Regions from separate parts of the Yoonia sp. 2307UL14-13 genome, predicted to be linked through region 2. Evidence: riboswitches for the same ligand, from Rfam matches in the RefSeq annotation. Region 2 holds a riboswitch; each other region holds the start of a gene.

What was found. A riboswitch is a leader RNA that binds a small molecule or an ion and turns the genes downstream of it on or off. The one in region 2 is predicted to bind thiamine pyrophosphate.
Region 1: another riboswitch for thiamine pyrophosphate. It lies ahead of thiM (hydroxyethylthiazole kinase); the one in region 2 lies ahead of V8J85_RS04320 (TenA family protein).
Region 3: another riboswitch for thiamine pyrophosphate. It lies ahead of thiB (thiamine ABC transporter substrate binding subunit); the one in region 2 lies ahead of V8J85_RS04320 (TenA family protein).

Annotation. Positions count from the first base shown of each region.
Region 1 covers NZ_JBBIFZ010000001.1:617,505-619,772, reverse strand. The annotation lists gene V8J85_RS03225 (sulfurtransferase) at 1-794, shown strand, start outside; TPP riboswitch at 846-941, shown strand; gene thiM (hydroxyethylthiazole kinase) at 989-1,777, shown strand; gene thiE (thiamine phosphate synthase) at 1,774-2,268, shown strand, end outside.
Region 2 covers NZ_JBBIFZ010000001.1:833,405-835,672, forward strand. The annotation lists gene V8J85_RS04320 (TenA family protein) at 185-874, opposite strand; TPP riboswitch at 925-1,020, opposite strand; gene V8J85_RS04325 (hypothetical protein) at 1,145-1,444, shown strand; gene V8J85_RS04330 (Ig-like domain-containing protein) at 1,485-2,268, opposite strand, start outside.
Region 3 covers NZ_JBBIFZ010000009.1:69,769-72,036, forward strand. The annotation lists gene V8J85_RS17900 (dicarboxylate/amino acid:cation symporter) at 1-1,081, shown strand, start outside; TPP riboswitch at 1,138-1,239, shown strand; gene thiB (thiamine ABC transporter substrate binding subunit) at 1,276-2,265, shown strand; gene V8J85_RS17910 (thiamine/thiamine pyrophosphate ABC transporter permease ThiP) at 2,241-2,268, shown strand, end outside.

The DNA of each region.
Region 1 (2,268 bases), 220 kb from region 2:
GGCCCGATGTCCAAGTCATCGATATCCGGAAAGAAAAGTATATTGGTGATGGTACAATCCCCGGTGCGGTCTGGATGCCGTTCAGCGACTGGCGCGGCCCGTCCGAACGGCCCGGCCAACCGCCGACCGAGGCAGAGTTGGAGGCGTTTCTCGGCGACAATGGCCTGCAACTCGACCAGCCGATCGTCATCCACAATCATTCTGACCACACGATCCAATCCGGACGGGCGGCGATCGTCTATTGGATCCTGAAATCCGCAGGCGCGGAAGAAATCGCCATCCTCAACGGCGGGTTCAAGGCATGGGATGCCGAGGCCCTGCCGCTGACGCCTGAACATACCAGACCACAACCAGGCATCGTCGACGTGACCTATCGATACGACTGGTGGGCCGGGCCCATGGAAATCTTCGGGGTCACCACCCGACAAAGCAACGGCGCGATCCTCGATGCACGTCTTGACGGGCAAGTACGACGCGCGGCGGAAACGGGCAGACCACTGACCAGCATGCCGATGGCGCAATACATTCCCGCCAGTTTCTTCTCGAACTACCTTTCGGTCGAACGTCTGTCGGAGCGGTCCCAAGACGCCTTCCGCGCCGATCTTCGGGACCGCGGCATCGACTTTGACACCGGCATGCTGATCAGCATTTGCCAGACAGGCGAACTTAGCGCGCTATCGTGGTTCTACGCCTCCGAAATCGTCGGTCTGTCCAATGTGCGCTACTATCCCGATGCGCTTCAGGGCTGGCAAAGCGATGGCGGGCGGATGTACGGGATGAAGACATCACTTTGACAATCATCGGCGCGGGCGTTTGACACCCCGCGCCGTTCTGTGACACATCTGATCCAGCGACAGGGGCATCCACATAACGTGGATTGAGAAGCACCCTTCGAACCTGAACCGGCTCATACCGGCGGAGGAAGTTGCGGATGCCCCCTCAACGCACGAGGTGACGCACCTCCCCCGTCAGCAAAAAAGGGGGCAACATGATTACGCCATCCGATCATCTGAAAGCGATGCAACAGGCATCACCGCTGATCCAGAACATCAGCAACTACGTCGCCATGAACATCATGGCCAATGTCATGCTCGCCGCCGGGGCATCCCCTGCGATGGTGCATGCCCGCGAAGAAGGAGCGGATTTTACCCGGATCGCCAACGGGCTCAGCATCAATATCGGCACGCTGGATGCGGAATGGGCCGACTGCATGGTGCAGGCGGCGAAAGCTGCGGATGAACGGCAAAAGCCGTGGGTGCTGGACCCTGTCGCCATCGGCGCCACGGCCTTTCGACAAAACGTGGCCGCAACGCTACTTGAGCACCAGCCGACCGTTATCCGCGGCAACGCCTCTGAAATCCTCGCCCTCTCCGGTGCCGTGGCACAGGGTCGTGGCGCCGATAGCGCCGACCAGGTCGCCGCCGCCGAAGACGGCGCATGCGCATTGGCCCGGGCGCGCGACACCGTCGTCGCCGTGACCGGCCCAGTGGACTATGTCACCGATGGCCACCGGGCTGCGCGCATCGCCAACGGGCATCCCTTGATGCCGAAGGTCACCGCGTTGGGCTGCGCCCTGACAGGACTGGTCGCAGCTTTCGCCGCGACGAACGATCCGTTCAAAGGAACCCTGACGGCCCTCGCCTATTATGGATTGGCGGGGGAAAGGGCCGCCGAAACAGCAACCGGACCGGGCAGTTTTCAGCCCGCCTTCCTCGATGCGCTGCACAACATCAGCGGTACCGAGCTTGACGCCGGCGCGCGCATCCTTCCCGCATGATCCCACAACTATGTTTCATCACTGATCCCCAAGCGCCATTGCCGATCCTCGACCAGGCCGAGAAGGCAGCGCGGGGTGGTGCCCGTTGGGTTCAGCTGAGACACAAAACCCTCCCCGATGCAGATTTCGCAAGGCTCGCTCGAACGCTCAGGGAACGGCTCTCCGCCCTCGGATCGGAACTGGTCATCAACGACCGGGTTGAGGTCGCGCGTCACATTGGCGCCTTCGGTTTGCATATCGGTCAGTCCGACGGCGATCCGACACAAATCCGATCCAGAATAGGCCCAGACATGGTTCTGGGTCTTTCCATCGAAAACGCCGCACAACTTTCACAGATCCCCGCACATGGCGTCGACTATCTTGGTGTCGGCCCCATCCGCGCCACCGGCTCGAAATCCGACCACGCGCCGCCCATCGGTTTCGAAGGGCTCACGCATATCGCCAGTGCCACGCCGCTGCCCTGTATGGCCATCGGCGGGTTGTCGGCGGCA
Region 2 (2,268 bases):
TTTTTCCGCGAACAAAGCCCGCTTCGGGCATCGCAAATTCTAACTGAGTTTTTAGGCAGCTCTGTGCCCTACATCGCTCGATTTTAGGGCTTTTGTCGCAGTCCTGTATGGCGAAAATTGAAGTTGTTTGCATCAAGGCATGACCCCGCCGCCAGCATCGGGAGCGGTTTGAATACCGGTCGCTTTACCCTGCGCGCGTCACCGCCTTGTCCCATCCCGCCCGCCGATGGGCGCTGTCCCAGAACATCCATTCGTGCCAGGATGATCGGCGGAACGCCGTCTGCATGGCGCCCCGCATCTGTGCATCCGCGACTGCCGCCAGTCTGTCGGTGAGGTCTAGCATGGCTTGTACTGCGGTGGCGAAATCGTCGCTTGCATACGTGTCGATCCAGGCGCGGTAAGGATGATCTTGCGCGGCTTTGGCATGGATCGATGCACCGACCCGCTGGTATATCCAGAAACACGGCAATAGCGCTGCGACGGCGACCGGGAACGGATCGACCGTGGCGGACCGGATCAGAAAGCCGATATAGTGATCGCAGGCGCGCGATGGGGGTGTGGCCGCAAAATCTGCGGGGGAGACGCCGTACATCACCATATAGTCCGCATGCAGCTGCCGTTCGACCGCGATCGCACCGTTCGCCGCACCCGCCAGTTGCGCGATGCTGTCCGCATCGGGTGCCTTTGATGCGCCAAGCGCCAGCGCGCGGGCAAACCCTTCGAGGTAATGCGCATCCTGGATGATATATTCACGGAATGTCCCGGGTGGGAGCGTGCCTTCTGCCAGCTCGGCGTTGAAAGGCATCATGCGAATACCCTCTTGCAAGTCCGCCGTGTCGGACCAGAGGGTTTGGGTGAAGCTGTCTGTCGTCATTGTCATTCCTCCTTGTCAGGTCGGAGAAATGCGGGGCGGTGATCTGACGCGACGCACCACCCGCAACTTCCTCCGCCGGTATGAGCCGGGTCAGGTTCGAAGGGTGCTTCTCAATCCGCATGACGCAGATGCCCCTGTTGCCGCGGCGAGTTTCAGCGGAAAGATCGCGTGATGTCAAAGCGGAAATCGATGTGTGCCGGAAACAACAGGTCTGTCCGTTGCACATGCTGTCCGTTGACCCATCGCTGCGGATAATGGCCAATGCGTCTTATGTACCAAAATCCATCCGACACCGCCGCCCGCAAACGCGAACGCAAGCCTGTCGTCAACACGGTGACGGCGATCGTCGCTGTGCCGCTATTTTTTGCTTATTTCACAATGTGGCGGAACCCGGTATTTTCATGGCTGAAAGCGAACGGCATCTTTCCGCAATATGGGATCGATCAGTTCATTGATGGATCATCGATCGTCGATCATGATCGCGCATTGGTGAGTGGTTTGGCTGGCATGTTGTTTGCCGTGTCGGGCTATATGATCGGCACGGCGATTGCAAAGGTCGTGGTGCGGTAGGAGAACGACCCCGCCGATGATCGGCAGGGTCGTTGTAACGTCAGACGACTTCGAACATCAGGTCGAAACTTTCGATCAACTGCCGGTTCGCGCCAAGCACATCGATGTCGACCGTATGTGATCCACGTTCGAAATCGGTGCCGCCAAGGTAGTTATGGCCGTAATTGCCGAAAAGCGCATAGGGTTCGACCCGTTCAAGATGCGTGTGATCTTCATAGGAAAGCCGGACAGCCCCGACATCCACGCCGTCGCCCTCGACATCCATCGCGAAGATCGAAACCGGGCCATTCAGATCAGCGGCGCTGACCTGGCCGCCATTTTCGATCTTGCCGATGACCTTGTCGGTCGCGGTATTGACGAAGTAGAATTCCAGCGGATCCGGATCATCGACAGGCAATGGTGGCTTGGGGGCGGGCTGTCCGCCGCCCTTGCCGATATCGACCCGCAGCGTGCCGGTGGAGGTCTGCCCGTGATCGTCCTTGACCGTGTAGATGATTTCCTCGGTCCGGTCGTCGCGGTGCGCGCTGAGCGGATTGACCTTGATCTTGTCGCCCACGATCGACACCAGCGATGTGTTGCCGTCATAGGATACATCGACAAGCTGCGGTTTGTTGCCGTGCCCGTCCTTGTCGTTGGCCAGAACGTCCACATAGATCGTGCGGTTCTGGGCCGTCTGAGCGGTGTCATCGATGACCGTCGGGGCGTCATGCGGCGCGCCGTTATCCACTTGGTCGCCACCGTGACCACCATCCTGATGACCACCGCCATGATCATGATCGGGCATGGGCGTGACCGGTGACGGGCTTTGCGATGTGCCGCTGGCC
Region 3 (2,268 bases), on a different contig from region 2:
CATTCGCGTTCTGGGGCGCGTCGGGACGAAATCGTTCGCGCTTTATCTGACGACGACGGCGATCGCCATCGCGGTGGCGATCACACTCGCAACTCTGGTCGGCCCCGGCAAAGGGTTCGACATGACCGGAATCGACACGAGCGGTGTCACCGGACGCGAGGCACCGACGGTCTGGCAGGTCTTTGCAGCCATCGTGCCGACCAACCCGATCGCCGCCTTCGCCAATGGCGAGATGCTGCAGGTGATTTTCTATACCGTCATTCTGGGGATCGCCGTCTTGATGATGGGCGACGAGGCGAAACCATTCAACGCGGCGGTGTCCTTTATGAACGACCTGATGATGAAGGTCGTATCCATCGTCATGGCCTTCGCGCCTTACGGTGTGTTCTGCCTCATCGCGAAAACCTTTGCCGAACAAGGGATCGGTCTGTTCATCCCCGTGCTGGCCTACGTGATCACGCTGGTCGCAGCTTTGGGCATCCACCTGTTTATCACCTTGCCGGGTATGCTGAAGCTGTTGTCGGGGCTGAACCCTCTGACCTTCATGCGCAAGATGCGCTCGGCCCAGGTCTTTGCCTTTTCAACGGCAAGTTCGAACGCCACAATCCCCGTGACATATCGGTGCGTGACGGAACGTGTCGGGGTGAAGAAATCGGTCGCCTCGTTCTGCGTGCCTTTCGGTGCGACGATCAACATGGACGGGACGGCCATCATGCAAGGCGTCGCGACCGTGTTTCTCGCCAATGTCTACGGCATTGATCTGGGACTGATGGGTTATCTGACCGTGATCGGTATGGCTGTACTCGCCTCGATCGGGACGGCGGGCGTTCCGGGGGTCGGGCTGGTCATGCTGACCATGGTGCTCAGCCAGGTCGGGCTGCCGATCGAAGGGATCGCCATCATTCTGGGTGTCGACCGGTTGATGGATATGATCCGGACGGCGGTCAACATCACCGGCGATGCTGTCGTGACATCCATCGTCGCGAAGGGTGAAGGTCAGATCGACATGACGACCTTCGAAGACCCCGATGCCGGGATCATCGACGATCATGAGGTCGAGATACCGCACGCGGCAACCTGACTTGGAAAGGGGGCCGACAGCGCCCCCTTTTCATTCCTGAAATCCAACGATACTAAAGTGTCACCTCGGGGGGCCTTCCAAAGGCTGAGATGCAATTTCGCGGACCCGTTGAACCTGAACCGGTTAAGACCGGCGGAGGGAAGGTTTAGCGCGTAAGCTATCCCCCAATCCGCCCGTCGCATTTGGAGGATATGATGCCCAAGTTCACCTATCTGCCAGCTGTCGCGGGACTTGCTTTTGGTGCCACAGGCGCTTTGGCCGAAACCCCGGTGCTGCAAGTCCTGACCTATGACAGCTTCGTCAGCGAATGGGGCCCCGGCCCCGCGATCGAGGCCGCTTTCGAAGAGACGTGCGCCTGCGATCTGCAATTTCTGGGCGCGGGCGACGGGGCGGCATTGCTCGCGCGACTGCAGCTTGAAGGACCCCGGACCGATGCAGACATCGTGCTGGGCCTTGACACAAACCTGACTGCCGTGGCCCGCAAAACCGGCCTGTTCGCACCGCATGGCGTGGATGCCGCACTCGATCTACCCATTGACTGGGAAGATGCGGATTTCCTGCCGTTCGACTGGGGTTATTTCGCCTTCGTCGGCAACGCGGATGACCCAGCGCCCGCCTCATTGAAAGCGCTGGCCGAAAGCGACATCAAGATCGCGATCCAGGACCCCCGTTCATCCACACCCGGCCTTGGCCTTTTGATGTGGGTTAAAACGGCCTATGGCGATGACGCCGCCGAGATCTGGACCGGTCTGTCCGACAACATCGTCACCGTTACCCCCGGTTGGTCCGAGGCTTATGGCCTATTCGTAGATGGAGAAGTCGATGCGGTTCTGTCCTACACGACATCGCCTGCCTACCACCTGATCGCGGAAGAGGACCCCAGCAAGGTCGCATGGGCCTTCGACGAAGGGCACTACGTGCAGGTCGAGGTCGCGGGTAAACTCGCCGGGACAGATCAACCGGAATTGGCCGATCAGTTCATGGCATTCATGGTGTCCGAAGCCTTCCAAAGTGTCATTCCGACAACCAACTGGATGTATCCCGCGGTGACACCCGCAAGTGGGCTGCCCGATGGGTTCGAGACGCTGATCAACCCTGAAAAACCGCTTTTGCTGTCAGCAGAGGACGCAGCCGAAAAACGCGACGCGGCGCTGGATGAATGGCGCAACGCGCTGTCGCAATAGTTC